Linked DNA regions of Algoriphagus sp. Y33. The protein of the gene in region 1 interacts with the protein of each later gene in a pairwise test. Links are inferred from orthologs where the notes say so. Each region holds a gene or a part of one and is shown on either strand. Other genes may lie near its edges. The genes, in order: ID165_RS12835 and ID165_RS24940.

The links.
Region 2: the proteins of ID165_RS12835 (region 1) and ID165_RS24940 interact in binary tests that used the Escherichia coli proteins (3 or more experiments, as listed by UniProt). The link is inferred for Algoriphagus sp. Y33 from one-to-one orthologs.

What each region holds. Positions count from the first base shown.
Region 1 is NZ_CP061947.1:3,186,872-3,196,797, reverse strand. The notes cover bases 6,396-9,269. They hold ID165_RS12835 (ABC-F family ATP-binding cassette domain-containing protein), read left to right. Parts: upstream 6,396-6,805; coding sequence 6,806-8,734; downstream 8,735-9,269. Other genes in these bases: ID165_RS12830 (type IX secretion system plug protein domain-containing protein), read left to right, coding at 8,775-9,269; ID165_RS12840 (sorbosone dehydrogenase family protein), read right to left, coding at 6,396-6,455. In the rest of the region: ID165_RS12870 (pyruvate dehydrogenase complex dihydrolipoamide acetyltransferase), read left to right, coding at 1-969; ATP-dependent protease subunit HslV, read left to right, coding at 1,062-1,604; ID165_RS12860 (hypothetical protein), read right to left, coding at 1,899-2,048; ID165_RS12855 (TetR family transcriptional regulator C-terminal domain-containing protein), read left to right, coding at 2,082-2,747; ID165_RS12850 (AarF/ABC1/UbiB kinase family protein), read left to right, coding at 2,751-4,070; ID165_RS12845 (hypothetical protein), read left to right, coding at 4,590-5,165; more of ID165_RS12840, read right to left, coding at 5,256-6,395; more of ID165_RS12830, read left to right, coding at 9,270-9,926. UniProt on the Escherichia coli protein: Genetic data indicate it may be involved in ribosome assembly or function.
Region 2 is NZ_CP061947.1:6,041,666-6,052,013, reverse strand. The notes cover bases 3,646-6,941. They hold ID165_RS24940 (2-oxoglutarate dehydrogenase E1 component), read right to left. Parts: upstream 6,639-6,941; coding sequence 3,846-6,638; downstream 3,646-3,845. Other genes in these bases: odhB (2-oxoglutarate dehydrogenase complex dihydrolipoyllysine-residue succinyltransferase), read right to left, coding at 3,646-3,757. In the rest of the region: ID165_RS24955 (Rossmann-like and DUF2520 domain-containing protein), read right to left, coding at 1-587; lpdA (dihydrolipoyl dehydrogenase), read right to left, coding at 673-2,070; more of odhB, read right to left, coding at 2,219-3,645; ID165_RS24935 (hypothetical protein), read right to left, coding at 7,156-7,731; ID165_RS24930 (SusD/RagB family nutrient-binding outer membrane lipoprotein), read right to left, coding at 7,751-9,403; ID165_RS24925 (SusC/RagA family TonB-linked outer membrane protein), read right to left, coding at 9,425-10,348. UniProt on the Escherichia coli protein: E1 component of the 2-oxoglutarate dehydrogenase (OGDH) complex which catalyzes the decarboxylation of 2-oxoglutarate, the first step in the conversion of 2-oxoglutarate to succinyl-CoA and CO(2).

The DNA.
Region 1 (9,926 bases):
TCTGGAGCCCCTGCGGAAGAAAAAGTAGCGCCTGCCAAAGAAGAAGCTCCAAAGACCGAAGCTAAATCTACAGGAAGTAGTGCGCCGTCAGCCACTGCTGAGGGGGATCGATTGAAAGCATCTCCTTTGGCCAAGAAGATGGCTGAAGATAAAGGAATAGATATCCGTACACTGAATGGTTCGGGTGAAGGCGGAAGAGTGGTGAAGAGGGATGTGGAAAACTTTGTTCCTGCTGCAGCTCCACAGGGTGGTGATGCCGTAGGTACTGCTGCTCCTGCTGTAGGGGTAGAAAGCTTCAAAGAAGAGAAGGTTTCCCAGATGAGGAAAGTGATAGCAAAAAGACTTGCAGAAAGTAAGTTTGGAGCACCACACTTCTATCTGACCATGGAAATTAACATGGACAAGGCTATAGAAGCTAGAAAAAGCATGAATGAAATCGCTCCGGTGAAGATTTCCTTTAATGATATGGTAATCAAGGCAGCAGCAGCAGCTCTACGCCAGCATCCTAAAGTAAACTCTAGCTGGTTAGGTGATAAAATCAGATACAATGACCACATCCACATAGGTATGGCAGTAGCAGTGGAAGAGGGATTGTTGGTTCCTGTCATCCGATTTGCTGACAGTCTTTCACTTTCCCAAATTTCTACCCAGGCGAAAAGTTTGGGAGGAAAGGCGAAAAATAAAGAATTGCAACCTAAGGATTGGGAAGGAAATACCTTCACAATCTCTAACTTGGGAATGTTCGGAATCGACGAATTCACCGCCATCATCAATCCGCCGGATGCATGTATCCTTGCTGTTGGCGGGATCAAAGAAACTGTAATCGTAAAGGATGGAGAGATGAAGATTGGCAACTTGATGAAGGTGACTTTGTCTTGCGATCATAGAGTCGTGGATGGATCAGTGGGATCTGCATTCTTGATTACACTGAAAAGTTTACTCGAAGATCCGGTCAGAATACTGGTTTAAGAAAACAATAAACTGCCAAAAAGTCCTGATTTCAGGACTTTTTGCTTTTTGTACGTTTATTGGTAAGTATGCATCACACAATAACCAATCACATGACAAAAATTAAATCAACAACCGTAGTTGCGATCCGCCAGAATGGAGAGGTAGTGATAGGCGCAGATGGGCAGGCGACTTTGGGAAATACAGTAGCTAAAAGTAGTGTAAAGAAATTGAGGGTATTGCAAGGTGGCAAGATCGTTACAGGATTTGCAGGTTCTACCGCTGATGCATTTACGCTCTTAGAAAAATTCGAAGAGAAGCTCGGAGCTTTTGGTAATAATATGAAGCGTTCCGCCGTGGAGCTTGCGAAGGAGTGGAGAACAGATCGTATGCTTTCTAAGTTGGAAGCTATGATGATTGTTGCTGACAAGGACGATATTTTGATTATTTCAGGAAATGGAGATGTGATCGAACCGGATATGGAGATAGCCACTATCGGATCGGGAAGTATGTATGCCCAGTCAGCAGCAAGAGCCATGAAGCAGTTTGCTCCTCACATGAGTGCTGAAGAAATGGTAAGAGAAAGCCTGAACATAGCAGCCGACATCTGTATTTACACCAATCATAACTTGGTGATTGAGAAAGTAAAGGACTAACTAAGGATTCTGAATTTTTAAACCGAAGCTAGCTACTTCGGTTTTTTTAACCATAAAGGCCAAAGCGTATTACGCAAAGGGCGCAATTTATAATTTCGGATGTATTGCCAAGTTATGCGTCAGCTTTGCCGGAATCAGGATTTCAAGATAAGAGCCTTCGTTTTTCCTAAACTGTAAGTAGTGATATTTAACCATTTCGAATAATCATTAAGTTTTTATGTTTATCCGCTTGTCTGCCAGTAAAGAGACAAAAGCAATATAGGATTTGGCAATTCCGATAGCCATCGGGACTACTTAGGCCTGGCCGCCGTGGCGGGTCACCTGTCTTTCCCGCCTGCCGTCGGGCAGGAGTCTTCCGGCAAGCAAACCGAAGAAAATCATGCTACTGGCATCATTGCGGATAATTATAAGTTTTTTATGTTTTTCTAAACCTGTTGCGCCCATTGACAGTTAAGTCTTTGAATACAAAAAGACACTATGGAAACTACCACTGTTAAGAAAACGACCAAAAAAGATTATAGAAAACTGATTCTGGAAGGGTTTAAAAATTATGTGCTCGAGCATGGTGATTTGCCAAAATCTGTGTTCAAGTTTGCAAAGGACTTGAAAATGAAAGAGGAGGAGTTCTATGCTTATTTTACCTCTTTCGAGTCGATCAAATCCACCATTCTTGTTGATATTTTTGAGGAAACACTTGCTGAGATCGATAAACAGGGAGTGTTTGAAGGGTATTCGGCAAGAGAAAAATTTCTAAGCTTTCTATTCACATGGATTGAGGTTCTGAAAAAAAACAGATCCTATTTGCTCAGTCTCTATATGAGTAAAGTAAAATCCTTTGCCACCTTACCGAAGGAATCTGCTGAGTTCAAGGAAAAGTTTAAAGCTTTTGCCAATGAAATAATTTTGGAGGGCAAGGAGACGCAAGAAATTGCTACCCGACCGGTGATTTCTGATCGATACGATGAAGCACTATGGATTCAGGTAGGATTTGTGTTTAGATACTGGTTAGACGACACATCTCCAAGATTTGAGAAGACTGATGCAGCGATAGAGAAATCCGTGAATTTGGGCTTTGATCTGATGGGCAAAAGTGCACTGGATTCATTTTTGGATTTTGCGAAGTTCATGTACCAGTCTAAATAACTTATGACAGACAACTTAAACGAGCAACAGGCAATCCCTGTCTCAAAAGTACAGCGTGCTGCCAAATTCATCTCCACTGGAGCAAAAGTCGGAGGGAACTATGTGAAGCATTATGCCAAAAAAATGGTGAATCCCTCGATGGATAGGGAAGAGCTCCACCAAAATAATGCTTCGGATATTTACAATTCCCTGAGTCAGCTCAAAGGTTCTGCACTGAAAGTGGCTCAGATGATGTCTATGGACAAAAATCTGATGCCCCGAGCCTATCAGGATAAGTTTACGATGGCACAGTATTCCGCCCCACCCTTATCTTACCCGCTGGTGGTAAAAACATTCCAGAAGTACTTTGGGAAAATTCCTGATCAGATCTTCGATACCTTCACTAGATCGGCAGTGAATGCGGCTTCGATTGGTCAGGTGCATCAGGCTACATTGGGTAATAAAAAGTTAGCAGTCAAAATCCAATATCCCGGCATTGCCGATTCGGTCAGTTCGGATTTGAAGCTTGTTCGTCCATTTGCGTTACGCTTGCTCAATATGAATGAGAAGGAGTTGGACCATTACATGGAGGAAGTGGAGGAGAAGCTGTTGGAAGAAACGGATTATGTACTGGAGGTGAAGAGATCCAGAGAGATTTCCGGCGAGTGTAGTCATATTCCCAATTTGAAATTTCCAACGTACTACGATGAATTGAGTGCAGAACGGATCATCACGATGGACTGGATCGATGGTGCACATATGAAGGAATGGCTGGAGACCAATCCAAGTCAGCAATCCAGAAATCAGATTGGACAGGCTCTTTGGGACTTTTACCATCATCAGGTTCATAATCTCAAGCAGGTTCATGCCGATCCGCATCCGGGGAATTTCATAATTCAGAAAAACGATCAATTGGGAATAATTGACTTTGGTTGTGTGAAAGTAATTCCTGAGGACTTCTACCAGGGTTATTTTGCCTTGATCAAAAAGGATCTGCTGATCAATAGCAATGATCTGGATCAGGTGTTTTTTGACTTGGAATTTATTTCGGATAGAGATTCTCAGGAGGAACAACAGTATTTCAAATCTGTATTTAAGGAAATGATTTCCCTGCTGGGCAAGCCTTTTCATGCAGACAAGTTTGACTTTTCTGATGACGGGTTCTTTGAGAAGATTTTCGAATTGGGGGACAGGGTTTCGAATGACAAGCTGTTCAAAAAATCCAATCAGGCGCGGGGCTCTAGGCATGGGTTGTATGTGAACAGAACTTATTTTGGATTGTATAATCTACTGAATCAACTTCAGGCCGAAGTGGTGACTACCAAGCCGGAGTGGTTGGGTTAAAAAAGGACTAACGAAGGTTTTTGATGCTGTTGGGGTTTTGAAGGATACTTTTATTTAATATTAAATATGATTATCCGCAATGATGCCAGCAGCCTCATTTTTTTTGGTGTAACGGCAGGAAGACCGATGAGAGAAGACCGAAGTGGCCTCGGCGCTAGTGTTTTCCAAATCCTATAATGCTTTAGTCTCTTTACTGGCAGAAAAGCGGATATACATAATATTAAAATAAGAGTTTCTTAGGTGTGTCGTTTCAAATGTTTTTTTTAATTTGTTGAAAGCCTGTTAAATCGACTATTTCTTTAATAAAACTAGAGAGGATTTTTTCCTTTGGTGGTATAGCGATATATCCGTCCAAAATTGATTTGAAGATGTACTTATCAGGTTTTGTTTCAGAAAGAAGCTGTTTTTTTAAGGCCAGAGTGGAAAACCAAATTTTAATATACTATGAAGATTACAACTTGTTTATTGTTTATGATGATTTTTCTTTGGGAAAGCGTGAGCGGTCAGGCTATAGAAGAATTGCAGAATAGAAACGTGGAGCTTATTGATGAAGTGGAAAACAAAACCGCGAAACTTTTAGAATTTGAGGGTATTGTAGAAAAGCAGAAGAATGAAATTACGGGTCTTAATTCTCAAATCATAGATCTCGATAAAAAGGTGGAGGAGCTTGAGAAAGAGATAATTTACTTGAAAGAGACATTGAGGTTAATGAATTCAAAGCTAACAGCAAAGGAAGAAGATTTTGAGTTTAAGCTAACATCTGTGAATGGGAATGAAGCATCAGGTAAAATTACTATTGAGGGCATTGTGTCAAATACCGGATTAGACCGTAAGCTTCAGTTGGCTTCTGCAGAAATTGTTGATCCAAGGGGAAACGTCTATAAAGCCAAGAACATGAATTTTTCCAATTATGGGATTATGATTGCTAACTTACCCAATGATGTTCCTGTAAAGTTTACAATTGAATTTGAAGGAATTCCTAGGGATCCGGGGATGTCGGTTATAAAAGCTTTTATCCCTTACATCTACAGGCCTTCCCCGGGAAGAGGGACAGCACCATTACATTTTAGAAATCTTGAAATTCAATGGGATTAAATAATACAATGTAGGCGATAGTGACTCAATAAGCCTAAACTACTCAGAAGTTAAAAAGGGAAGCTGTCTTGCCTCCCTTTTTTATCCGAATTAATTCTCTGAATAAGTAACCCGATAGATCACACCGGCCATATCGTCTGAGATCAACAGGCTCCCGTCTTTCATCTCCTGCACATCTACCGGACGTCCCCAAGCTTCTTGGGCTTCCTCATCCAACCATCCCGAAACGAACTCCATCTCGTCAGATGCACTAGAACTTTCCACCTTGAGTGAGCTGAGGACATAGCCGGACTTTTTACTTCTGTTCCAGGATCCGTGTTTGGCTACGACTATTCGGTTTTTATATTCGGAGGGGAACATGTCGCCTTTATAGAATCTCATTCCCAACGGGGCTACATGTGCCCCTAATTTTGCAGAAGGTGCTAAGTAATCACTTGCCGGTCCGCCTTTACCTCCAAATTCAGGATCTTTTACCGTTCCTTCATGCCAGTATGGATAACCGAAATGTTGACCTGCTTCTGCAATATGATTCAGTTCACAGTTGGGGACATCGTCACCCATCATATCACGTCCATTATCGGTAAACCACATGTCACCCGTCTTGGGATCCCAGTCGAAACCCACTGAATTTCTTACGCCATGCACGTAGACTTCCGGAGTTGGGGTTGGCGAATCCACATCCAGTCTAGTGATGGAGGCAAAGATTTCCTTCTCCGGCTCGCAAATATTGCAAGGTGCCCCTACAGGCACATACAGTTTTCCGTCCGGGCCAAAAGCTATGAATTTCCAACCGTGATGCGTTTCTGTAGGATAGTCGTCATACACTACTTCATAAGTAGGATTGCCCAGGTTGTTCTTGATGTCTTTGAATCGAATGATCCGGTTTACTTCGGCCACGTAGAGATCCCCGTCCTTATAGGCTACTCCATTTGGCATGTTTAGACCTTCGGCTAATGTAAATTTGGTATCAGCTTTCCCGTCACCATCTTCATCAATTACTGCATAGACCTTGTCTTCTTGGCGATTTCCCACGAATACAATTCCATCTTCTGATATTGCCAGCTGTCTCGCATTTGGAATAGCGGCAGCCCATACTTCAATTTTGAAATTTTGGGGAAGCTTAATTTTATCAAGTTTTACATCAGCTTTGGCATCACTGATCGCTTCCTTATTAACACTGTCAGGAGTCTTAAAAGTTTGATTTTCAGATTTTTGATTTTGCTTGCAGCCGAAGGTGAATAGCGACATTCCTATTCCCAGAGTGAGTGTGGTTTTGGAGAAATAGTTCATGATTGGGAGTTTCTTTGATAGTTAAAGATAACAAACATTCAGAATGTTTGGGATTGAAAGGGGATGAGTGGGGGAATGGTTGTTTTACCCGAAAGCCTTCAATTAGTTCCTGCTGACATGGCTGCAGGAGGTAGGTCGACTCAGAAAAGAAACCCATACTTAAACGCTAGATTTATAAAGTTGGCTTTTCTTTTACTTACCAGTACCTTTGCAGCTTCAAAAACTAGGAGAATTATCCGGTTTTTTTGTCAAAAATGGGGCATGGGGATAGGTGGATAAACTATTTTATATGACTTCATTTAAACTTTAGTCTGTAATATACTGAATATTAATCAGTTGAAAATAAAATTATGCTTTCGATTAGCAATCTCTCTTACTTCATCGGCGGACGTCCACTTTATGAAAACGCCAATTTACATATTAAACCTAAAGACAAGATTGGTCTAGTAGGTCAGAACGGCACTGGAAAATCAACCCTGTTGAAAATAATCAATGGGGATTATCAGCCAAGCTCCGGAGAGGTGCAGAAGGCAAAAGATTGTACCATAGGATTTTTGAATCAGGACTTGCTGTCCTATCAATCAGACGATAGTATCTTGAATGTGGCACTGGCTGCTTTCAAGGAAACATTGGCACTCCAGGATGAAATCGATGCAATCCTGAAAAAGATGGAAATGGATTATTCCGACGAGATTATCAATAGATTGGCATTTCTTCAGGAAAGATTTGAGGCAAACGAAGGCTATACGATCAAAGCCAAGGCTGAGGAAGTATTGGAAGGAATAGGTTTTAAATCTGCAGATCTGGAAAAGCCGCTGCGAACTTTTTCCGGAGGATGGAGAATGCGTGTGATGCTGGCGAAACTTTTGCTGGAAAAGCCATCTTTGCTTATGCTTGATGAGCCTACCAACCATCTGGATCTTCCATCCATCGAATGGGTGGAAAACTACATGAAAAACTATGAGGGTGCGGTAATCGTAGTCTCCCACGATCAGACTTTTTTGGATAACTGCATCAGTAGCACTGTGGAAGTTGCAAGCAATACCCTGACACTGTATTCCGGCAATTATTCTTTCTACAAGGAAGAAAAAAAGGAACGGATGGAAATCCAGCAGAATGCCTATGAGAATCAGCAGCAGATGATCAAGCAGACGGAGAAGTTTATCGAGCGGTTCCGGGCAAAAGCGACCAAGTCCAATCAGGTTCAGTCTAGAATCAAAGCACTGGATAGACTGGATCGGGTACATGAAGTGGTGAATGATGAGGTATCGGTGAATTTCAAATTTAAATTTTCCAAGCAATCCGGTCGTGATGTGGTTATCCTGGACAATATCTCCAAAGCATACGGTGATAATGTGATTCTTAAAAATACTACCGCCCGAATCGAGCGTGGGGATAAAATAGCACTTATAGGAGCGAATGGAAAGGGAAAATCAACCTTGCTTAGAATCATCGATGGTTCTGAAAAAGATATAAAAGGAAGAACAGAGGGCTATAATGTCATCAAATCATTCTTTGCACAGCATCAACTTGAGGCCTTGACACTGGATAATGAGATCATCCAGGAAATGGCTCAAGCGGGCAGTGCAAAATCTGAAATGGAGCTTCGTGGAGTTTTGGGGTGTTTCTTATTTACCAACGAGGAAGTATTCAAAAAAATCAAAGTGTTATCGGGCGGTGAAAAATCCCGGGTTGCCTTGGCAAAAACATTGATATCAGAATCTAATTTTCTGTTGCTTGATGAACCTACCAACCACTTGGATTTTCAGTCTGTGAATATCCTGATTCAAGCACTTCAGCAGTACGAAGGAACATTCGTGACTGTTTCCCATGACAGACATTTCATCAGAGGTGTGGCTAATAAGATTTGGTACATAGAGAACTATGAGATCAAAGAATATTTGGGGACTTATGCCGAATACGAAGCTTGGCGTGAAAAGCAAGTTCCGGCACCTGCGCAGGCGGTTCAAAAGCCGGAAAAAAAGGAACAGACGAAGCCCAAGGTGCATGTAAATAATCCTGAGGTACAGCAAGCCAAAAAAGATCTTCGTAAGCTTGAGGAGGAATTGGCGCAGGTGGAAAAGGAAGTTGAGAAATTAGAAGATAAAAAATTGGGGCTGGAGCGTAAAATGGCAGATCCCGAACTCTATTCCAGAGAGGAAGAAGCCCAGGAAATTCAGGAGACTTATCAAGGAATTCAGGCTAAACTTCAAGCTTCTAATGAGCAATGGGAGACTTTGGTAGATAGAATTTCCACATTGCAGGAAGTCCTTTCCTAGAGAATTTTAGATTTGGTCTTCATTTTGCCTATTTTTCAGGATGAAGACCAAATCCCTTTTTTTAAGTTTTTTGCTGTGCGGTTCAGCTGCTTTGCAGCTTGTTGCGCAGCAATTGGAAGACAAGATATACAAAGATCACGTCCAGTCTGTTAGATTATTCCCTGAAGGAACCACTTTTGATGCCTCTATTGATGCACCGGTAGTTCCGCTTCGGTCAGGTAATCCGCTCATGCTCTTATTTGATGATCTTGCTTTTGATCCCGAATTATACACTGCCAAATTGATTCATTGTGATGCAGACTGGAAGAAATCGCAATTGAAAGACAATGATTTTTTGCCAACCTTCAATGAGTTTAATGTTCAGCAGTACGAGTATTCGGTCAATACGCGTATTCCTTACATCCATTACCGATTCGAACTTCCTGATGTCACTAAGTCAGGAAATTATATCGTGAAAGTATATCGGCAGCGCGATGAATCAGATGTGATTTTGACCAAGAGATTTATGGTTTATGAGGAGATTTTCAAAGTAGGGGCGGAAATAGTTCCTCCATCCCAAACGGCTGACCGCAGGAATTCTCAGCAGATTAATCTCAATGTGAATTATTCTGCCGGAGAAGTGATTAATCCCCAAGAGCAGCTCAAAATACTTGTTCGTCAAAATCAACGCTGGGATAATGCGAAGTTTTTGGCTAAGCCTACATTTATGAATGAGAGTTCGAAGATACTACGATACGAATCCTTTGATGGGGGAAATACATTCGATGCAGGCAATGAATTCCGTTTTTTTGATTTAAGATTTATCCGTGCCAATGGTGTCAATATAGCCAATATGCGAGTGGAACCGGATGTGGTATTTGCTGATGGTACCATAGACAAACCCAGACCGGAGACGGCATATTCTCAGTATCTGGACTTAAATGGGCAATATCTGGTAGAAACTAAAGATAGACCGGGTGGAGATCCGGAAGTAGAGAGTGAATATATACTGATGACTTTCAGATTGGCGATAGAGCAAAGTCCGGAACCTGTCTACCTGATAGGGGCATTGACAAATTGGGGAAAAGCTGAAGAAGCAATGATGGAGTGGGATCCAAAATTGGGTGTTTATACCACATCGCTTCTGGTAAAGCAAGGCTGGTATGACTATCAATACGCCTACTTAGTTGACGGGGAATTCGTCTCGCAGTCT
Region 2 (10,348 bases), 2.9 Mb from region 1 along the record:
TCGAAATCCAGCCCTTGTCTCCGCATCACCTCTTCAGCGATTCTTATCATATGATTGGAGAAATTGCTGGCAAAAACCGCTGCAATATGCATGGCTTTCCTATCCTTGGACCGCACAATATACGTAAGTGGAGACAGGCTTTTAGCCAATTTTTTTAGTTTTTGAAGTGTCTCCTCATCATCAGATTCCAACAAAAACGGCACTTCACCAAATTCCATTTTCCGCCCTTTGGTAAACGACTGTAAAGGGTAGAAAATACCGGTGTAGGTTGCAGAGCTATAATTCAACATATCTAATCCAACGGAACCTGAAGTATGCACCAAAATGCTATCCTCCGGCAGAATAATCTCATCCGCCAAGTCTAAAATTGCAGAATCTTTCACAGCCATAATAAAAATTTCTGCTTCACTGGCTGAGAAATCCAAGTCATCTTTGGGCTCACCTGCATATACCCGATCTGTGATTTGTTCTGCGCTTTTGATCGTTCGGGCGTAAACTTCCGTAACCACATGTCCCGCATCTTCCAATGCGGGCGCAAGGTGCCAAGCTACATTTCCGGCACCCAGAATAGCAATTTTAAACTTCATGATGGAAGTAAACTATTTTTCCCCAAAAAGAAAAAAACCATCCGAATCTCTCCGAATGGTCTCTTCTATAACTCTATTTTCTACCTTAAATATGCAGTGCTCTATTGTCTGTAGCAGCCAAACAAGCTTCTTTGAATGCTTCTGTGTAAGTCGGGTGTGCATGGGACATTCTGGCGATATCTTCCGCTGAGGCCCGATATTCCATAGCCACCACAGCTTCAGCGATCATATCCGCAGTTCTTGGGCCGATCATATGTACTCCCAGAATCTCATCCGTCTCAGCGTCTGCCAGAACCTTTACCAATCCATCTGTATCCATAGACGCTCTTGCACGTCCGGAAGCCATAAATGGAAACTTCCCCGTTTTGTACTTAATGCCTTTTTCCTTCAGCTGTTCCTCAGTAAAACCTACAGCCGCTACTTCAGGCCAAGTATATACTACACCGGGAATCAGATTGTAATTAATGTGTGGCTTTTGACCTAAAATGGTTTCAGCCACAAATACGCCTTCCTCTTCAGCCTTATGCGCTAGCATGGCACCTTTCACCACATCTCCTATCGCATAGATATTCGGTACATTGGTCTGTAAATGATCATTGACTTCGATCTGACCTCTATCAGTGATCTTCACTCCGGCAGCTTCAGCATTCAAGCCATCAGTGTATGGTTTTCTGCCGATAGAAACCAAGACATAATCCCCTTTCACCTCGATCGTTTCTCCCTTAGAGTCTTCAGCTTTAACAGTAACTTCTTTGCCTTTGGCTTCCACTGCAGTCACTTTATGCTTTAAGAAAAATTCAAAGCCGATTTTTTTCAAGGACTTTTGGAGTTCTTTGCCCATGGTACGATCCATGGTAGGGATAAGCGAATCCATAAATTCAATCACAGAAACCTTTGCTCCCATTCTCGCATAGACAGAACCCAATTCCAAACCAATCACACCACCGCCGATCACAACTAGGTGTTTTGGTATCTCTTTCAGGTTCAACGCTTCAGTAGAGGTGATCACTCTGTCTTTGTCCAGCTTGATGAAAGGCAATGAAGAGGGCTTAGACCCAGTGGCTATGATTATATTTTTACCCTGAATATCGGAAGATGATCCGTCGTTCTTGGTGACTTTCACCGTGGTTTTATCCACGAACGAACCAACTCCCTGATGAACGTCGATTTTATTCTTCTTCATCAGGTACTGAATACCATCTGTGTTTTGCTTTACCACATCATCCTTTCTAGTGATCATCTGTTTCAGATCTACTTTCAGGTTGCTTAGATTTATCCCATGGGTCTTGAACGTATGAGCCGCATTGTGGTAATGCTCAGAGGAATCCAAAAGTGCTTTGGAAGGGATACAGCCTACATTAAGACAGGTACCTCCAAGCGTAGGATATTTTTCGACAATGGCGGTCTTCAACCCTAGCTGTGCGCATCGAATTGCTGCGACATATCCACCCGGACCGGAACCAATTACTATAACGTCATACATGTTTTTAGATTTTAGTAGCAAGTATCGAGTATCAAGACCTCCACTTACTTTAAATTGAAACTTTTATGCATCAAAATAGGAAAGCTTTCCAGTACACTCACTTAATAAGCTACCTACTTGATACTTTGTACTGGTTACTAGATATTTTTTAAACTCCAAACAACAACCTGGTCGGATCTTCAAGCAATTCTTTCACCCTTACCAGAAAGCTCACTGACTCGCGCCCATCGATGATTCGGTGATCGTAAGAAAGGGCCACATACATCATCGGAAGAATGACCACTTCTCCATTCACAGCCATGGGGCGCTGCACGATGTTGTGCATTCCCAGAATGGCTGATTGCGGAGCATTGATAATCGGCGTGGACATCATCGAACCGAAGATACCACCATTTGTCAGGGTGAATGTTCCACCAGTCATCTCCTCGATAGAAAGCTTATTGTCCCTGGCCTTACCGGCTAGTCTTACCACTTCTTTTTCGATCTGGTCAAAACTCATGGCTTCAGCATTTCTGATCACCGGAACCACCAGCCCTTTTGGAGCGGATACAGCAATAGAGATGTCGCAGAAATCATTGAAAACAATCTCATTTCCGTCAATTTTGGCGTTAACGGATGGCCACTCTTGAAGCGCTACACACACCGCTTTGGTGAAGAAGGACATAAATCCAAGCCCCACACCATGTTTCTCTTTGAATTGCTCTTTGAATTTGGATCTTAAATCCATAATTGGCTTCATGTTCACTTCATTGAATGTAGTGAGCATTGCTGTCTCATTTTTCACTGACACCAGCCTTCTGGCAACAGTTTTTCTCAATGAGGACATTTTCTCCCTGCGCTCATTTCTAGATCCTGCAACCGGAGCGGGAGCTGAACTTACAGCAGATTTGCTTTCAGCTTTTGCCTGAGCAGAAGCCGGCTTTTGAGCCGATTGGGCATCTTCTTTTGTAATTCTACCGTCTTTGCCTGTTCCTTTCACAGATTCGGGAGAAACACCTTTTTCAGCCAAAATCTTGGACGCTGCAGGAGAAGCATGTCCTGTAGCATAATTTGTGTTCCCTGAACTGGCTGAAGGTGCCGGAGCAGTCGGAGATTCCGAAGAAGCTACTTCTGTCGGCTCACCTTCTGTTACTTCTATCTTACAGATCATTCCACCGATCTCAAGCACATCACCCTCTTGGGCTACATGGCGAAGAATTCCCGATGCCTCAGCGGGTAATTCAAAAGTCGCTTTATCGGAATCTACTTCCGCGATTATTTCATCCAACTTCACATAATCCCCATCACTTTTTAGCCAATTAGCCAAGGTAACCTCAGTGATGGATTCACCTACGGTAGGAACCACCATCTCCTTCACTTCCCCTGTAGATTTAGTGCCTGATGATTTGGTTTCTTCTTTGGCTTTTTCCGAATCTTCAGCCGACTTACTCTCCGCGGATTTACCCGGAGTTCCAGCCTCATCAATCTCGCAGATCACAGCTCCTATTTCCAACACATCTCCTTCTTGAGCTTTGATTTTAAGTACACCTGCCGCTTCTGCCGGCAACTCAAACGTGGCTTTATCGGATTCCAATTCACATAGAACTTCGTCCATTTGAACCTCGTCTCCATCTTTTTTAAACCATTGGCCGATCGTCACCTCCGTGATGGACTCTCCTACAGCCGGAACTTTAATTTCTTTGCTCATAAGTTTTTCTTTTTTTCCCTTTTATTCTTAAAAAGAGAGGAACAAAATGATACGATTATTTTGGATGTCTTAATCAAAAGAGCTGTAATTATTTCAATTTAAGTGCTTGAGCTATAATACTTTTTTGCTCTTCCACGTGGACTTTATTATAACCCGTCGCAGGAGAAGCACTGGCTTTTCTGGCAATCACTTCCATAGGCAACTCCTTGTAAAGCAGTCTAAGAATATAATTCCAATAGCCCATGTTTGATGGCTCTTCCTGAACCCAAACTATCTCCGCTTCCGGATAACCGGCCAGTACTTCCAACATTTTCTTTTTTGGAAGTGGGTGCAATTGTTCTATTCTAACTAGTGCTACATCTTTTACTTTTTCCTTCTCACGGGCTTCTTCCAAGTCGTAATAGATTTTTCCCGAACAAAGCACAACGCGTTTCACTTCTTTTGCATTCACCGTGGTATCAGGAAGCACTTCCCTGAAGGAACCTTCGGTAAACTCGGAAAGTGGGGAAACTACTTTCGGGTGTCTCAAAAGAGACTTGGGAGACATTACGATACATGGCTTTCTGAATTCCCACGCCAACTGTCGTCTTAGCAAGTGAAAGAAATTCGAAGGCTCCGTTACATTTGCAACTATCGTATTATACTCTGCCGCCAGCTGAAGGAACCTCTCGGGTCGGGCATTGGAATGCTCCGGACCTTGACCTTCATAGCCGTGAGGGAGCAACATTACCAACCCATTCATTTTCTGCCATTTTGATTCCCCGGAAGTGATAAATTGGTCGATCATGGTCTGTGCGCCGTTGGCGAAATCACCAAACTGAGCTTCCCAGATTGTTAATGCATTTGGGTTTGCCATGGCGTATCCATATTCGAAACCCAATACGGCATATTCAGAAAGCAGAGAATTGTAAATGTAAAAGTCCCCTTTTCTGTCCTTCATTTCCTTTAGGGAATTGTAGGCTTTATTGGTATTTGCATCATGAAGTACCGCATGACGGTGAGAGAAGGTACCTCTTTGCACATCTTGACCTGTCAATCGGACTGTCTTTCCCTCCAGAGTCAAAGAACCATAAGCTAGCAGTTCAGCAGCAGCCCAGTTCAAAGTTTTTGATTGGAAAAACATTTCCTTGCGCTGTTTCAGCTGCGCCTCTATTTGCTTCAATGGCTTGAACCCTTTCGGGATCACGGTAAGTGCTTCAGCAACTTTTTCGATCAACTCTTGACTAATCCCGGTTTCCGGAGATTGATCAAAGTCTTCCGGCTTGGATCTTCTCAAATTGCTCCACTCCTGCTCAAAGCGGGTAGCCTGATAAGGAAGCGGCTTTTCCTTCACCAAATTCAGACGATCCTGTAATAATTGTCTGAATTCCTCATCCATTTGCGAAGCCAATTTTGCCTCCACATCACCACGCTCTGCCAATCGTTTCACGTAAATCTCTCTTGGATTCGGATGCTTGGAAATGATATTATAGAGTTCCGGCTGCGTGAATTTCGGCTCATCAGATTCGTTGTGTCCATGACGTCTGTAGCAAACCATATCCACAAAAATATCACGGCTAAACTTCTGCCTGAATTCCGCTGCAAGTTTGGCAGCAAATACTACAGCCTCCGCATTATCACCATTCACATGGATTACCGGGGCATCGATGATTTTAGCTACATCAGTACAGTAGATAGAAGATCGTGCATCGTCAAAATCCGTTGTAAACCCTACTTGGTTATTAATCACAAAGTGGATAGTACCACCCGTATTATATCCTTTCAGGCTCTCCATCTGAGTCACTTCATAAACAATGCCTTGTCCCGCGACAGCTGCATCTCCGTGAATCAAAATAGGAAGCACTTTCGAAACGTCACCTTTGTATTCAGAATCGATTTTTGCGCGAAGGAAACCCTCTACCACTGGATCCACTGCCTCCAAGTGAGAAGGGTTTGGAGCCAATTTCAAGTGAACCTTGTTTTCTGAATGTGTAACAATATCGCTGGAATAGCCCATGTGGTACTTCACATCGCCGTCACCCATAGTCAAATCCGGCTTTGCCGTCCCTTCGAATTCAGAAAAAATCTGTTCGTAGGTTTTGCCCATAATATTAGCCAGCACATTCAGACGCCCCCGATGGGCCATCCCAATCATTACTTCCCTCACCCCCAACAGGGAAGAAGTATTGATCAAAGCATCCAAAAATGGGATAGTACTTTCCCCTCCTTCAAGAGAGAAGCGCTTCTGACCAAGGTATTTGGTATGCAAAAAGTTCTCAAAAACCACTGCCTGGTTTAACTTCGACAGAATCCTCTTTTTCTCTTCGTGAGTAGGATTAAAAGCCAAAGCTTCTTTTTCGACTTTGGTTTTAAACCAATCCAACATCTCAGGATCACGTATATATAAGTATTCAAATCCCACTGATCCTTCATAAATAGACTTCAGTGAATCCAATATCTTTGACAATTTGGCATTTCCGATTCCAATCTCATTTCCAGCTTGGAATTCCATATTCATGTCCTCTGGGCCTAAACCAAAATCCTGAGGGTCAATTAATGCTTTTCTATCCCTACGTTCCCGTACAGGGTTGGTCTTCGATCTCAAGTGAGCTCTGGAGCGATACGCATGTATCAAAGCTCTAACCTTAATTTCCTTTGGCAACTGCTCCATGTCCATGATGGTGCCAGGAGTGGCCAATGCTCCATTCTTAGCAGGAACAACAGCCTTCCCATTTGATGAAGCCATGTTTTCTCCATCACCATAATTGGTCAGCGCAAAGTCAAAGCCGTCGAAAAATTCTTTCCAGCTTAGGTCGATTGATTCTGGGTCACTCTTATAAGAAGAGTAAAGCTCATCGATGTAGGACACGTGAGCATTAGCGATATAAGAAAACTTATCCATATTTAATTCTTAAAGAAGAATTCAAAGCTAAGCCCTTAATTCAACAATAAAAAACTGCTTATTTGCCTTACCGAATACTTACTCATCCTTAAAAGATAAATTATGTGAAAAATCCTTAAACTGAACAATAAAACTGTGGTATTGCCTATAGAAACTCCAAAGCCCTGTAAATAAGATTCAAGCTCCCTCACGAAATAGGCGAACACTAACTCCTTTCGTAAAAAGTACATGCCTAAAGGAACTTGACGCTAGATTCACTTCAGGTATACCAAAACACTGTTGCCCGAGAATTGTTTGGTCCTAAACAAGAATGAAAGTAAACCTCAGAGCCATACCTCAGAATATCACACTGACGCTTAGAAAGATGCGGTTATCACTCCAATACTAACACCCCTCAATGAACATTCTACCGTATCCACATTTCAATTACGCCCTTTAATCTAAAATAGGCTTTAATAGAAAAAGGCAGCGCCCTTCAGCGCTGCCGATTAAATCATACTATCATTTCAATATAGCCTTACTCACATTCCACATCTACAAAATACTGAAACGGAGAATCATAAAATGGGGCTCCCGCAATATTCCCGGACACATTTCCTCTATTGAATGACCTTCCAAATTTATCAGTCAAGTTCAAGCTGAATTCAAAGACATCATCGCAGGCTACATAGTCATTAGTCATTCCGATAGCAGCCAACGCCTCAGCTGCCGTAATCACAAAGCTAGTTCTCAGGAATCTAGATTCATCATTTGGACTAAAATCAGAAAGCTGTAGCGTTTTAATCAATACAGGAGCTGCTGAAGGGGTATATTCCAAGCCCACATCAGGAATCAATCTTCGGTGCTGAACCATGATCTCTACCGTCTCTACGGTAGCACCGTCTTCTATATCTACCGCCTCAAGTGTGAGTGCAAATGTGGAGTTTTCCAGATCACCAAGATCAAAATCTACACTTGTTCTGTCAATTGTCCTTAAATACGCCCCTGTATCAAATTCAGAGTAAGGGATATTCGGATCCACAAAATCACGACAGGAACTTAGTAGCAGCGTAGCGCATAACAAGACTCCCAAATTATATTTTATCATTTTCATAGTGTATCAATTTTAGTGATTAGTAAATCCAAGCATTGCCGGCTGGATTTGTATCCCAGAACACCTGTGCACCCAAACTGGATTTCTGAACAGCATTGTTATTTGTAACCATGTAGTTATTAGGGTATAAGAATGAGCGGGGAAATAATCCTGGATCTTCTTCAAGTCCCGGCTGCATGCCTTGCGGCTGGCCAGTCCTCTTGTATAGGTTTAGAGACTCTACTCCGTTACCAAACAATGACAACCAGTATTCGCGGCCAATGATGTACATTTTATTTGAAGCAACATCGTATTCATTGCCCACGTAAGTAAGATAAGAAGCAACCTCCGCAGAAATATTACGGTTTTGGCTGGCATAGAAATCCGATACATTAGCGGATTCCCTGGAAGAAGCAGCAAAATCAGTCACAAAATCCATGTGCTTCTCCACCGCAGAAAGCATGTAAGATTTAGCAGCGGCAGCATCTGCATTAAGAGTCAAAGCTGCCTCAGCCAGCATAAAATCAACGTAAGCAGCCAGCATAATAGGATATAGACCTGCGCCTTGAGCCCCCAACGAAGGATTGTTTGTAGGAGCACCGGAATCGTTATCAAATCTACCACCTGCAGGATACAAGCCCCACACTGTTCTTTTCAACCCATCCGGCGGTACACCGTCTGGATCTAGGTGATCACGACCCCAGTAACCTCTTTTACCCGGAAGACAGTAGATGAAATTACCCACTAAATATTGAGGAGGCGCAATCTGAGTAATACATTCGATTTCATCAGGATTGGTAGAGTTTACCGTTACCTGACGGTACCAATAGTACCTAGCTCTTGGGTCATCAAACCCCTTAGCCTCAGTCATATGCCACATGTAATAGGTAGAGTGATAAGTACCTCCACCTGAGGTATATGAGCCGGTAAAGCTTGGATGTCTTGAGTCAGGGTTAGCATTTGAGGTGCCAAATCTGAATACGAAATCATCGCCCCCTTTAAGCATATTACCCTCTGCAACCAAAGCACTGATCCCCGCAGTAGATGCAGCCTGATTCACCAACTTAGTATTGATGTAATATCTCAACTTTAACGTATTCACCAGTCTAATCCATTTCGCATAATCTCTACCGTAATAATAATCATTTAGCGGAGTAGTATCCATGGAGGTAGTGGCCGTAAAATGTACAGCAGCTTCATTCAAGGCCATAAATGCAGCTTCATAAACCGAAGCACCAGGGTCTACCTTTGGAAAGTAATTTAAAGGATCAAGTGCCTCACTCAATGGAACATCACCATATGAGTCCACTAGATTAAAAAGCACCATTGCTTTTATTGTTTTTGCAATGCCCAGATGCCTTTGGTAGTTTAACTCCTCTGCCAATGGCACTAGAAAGTTAATATCCGCCAGGATATTTGCATAGGAATTAGACCACCAACCATTTGTCGACTGTGGCGTATAGGCACTTTCGTATTGAGCACTTCCCTGATTGACAATTCGGGTCAAGCTCATACCTGTGTTACTCAATGCATTATAGAAATCCTTATAATCCAACTGAATACGATTCAGCAGAAAATTAGGAGACGCTAATGTTGGTGTTACTTTGTTAGGATCATCCAATAGATCAAGCTCACAGGAAGAAACCAAAAGCAACATTACTGCGCAGATGAGACTATATATATATCTTTTCATTTTAGTATCTGTTTTTGGTATTTAGAATGTAAGTGTTACAGTTCCGCCAAATCTTCTGGAGCTTGGACCGGTTACGAAATCAAAACCAAGACCATTACCAACACCTGTCCCCAGTACATCTGTATCAAAATTCATGTTTGGAGGAAAATTAAGCGCCTTAAACCACAAGTTTGTTCCACTGACTGCCACTGAAGCTCTTTTGAAAGGTGTCTTTGCAATCAAGCCCTTTGGCAATTCATACCCCAAAGAAACCTCACGAAGCCGGATGGTGGAGCCGTCAAAAAGGTTAGGCTCATTGGTTCTACCCTGATAACCTGAGAAAAAGTAATCAGAAGCACTTATCTGAATATCGTTTTTAATGTAGCGCGGAGTACCGTCTTCATTTACACCGTCCTGTCTCACACCGGGCATGATGAACGCAAGTTCTCTGTCTGCAACAGGATCCTTAGTCACCCCTCTGGCTAATGTAGATGTCACAGTGGTGGAATAAATATCTCCCTTGTGCCTGTACTCCATCATCGCAGTCAAACTAAATCCTTTGAAAGAAACAGTGTTGATCCAAGAACCCGTCCATTTAGGATTAGGATCACCGATTATTTTCACATTTGGATCAGCCTGGTATATCCCATCAGATAGTACAATAGGATTGCCATCCGGATCTCTGGCAAAGCCTGTTCCTTTGATAACGTTGAAAGGTTCACCCGGAATCGCAAAGTTACCCAGTGCAGTGCCACCCGAAACAACAACCTCAGTTAATCCGGCACCCAATTCTGTAGTAACCGATCTGTATAAACTCCAGTTTACGATAGAGTTCCAAGTAAACCCGGATGCTGTAGAAACAGGATTCACGTTAGCCTGAAATTCAACACCTCTAGTTCTGATATTACCAATATTGATAAGCGTTGTGGTAAAACCAGTAGCAGGATCAATAGGCGAATCCGTGAT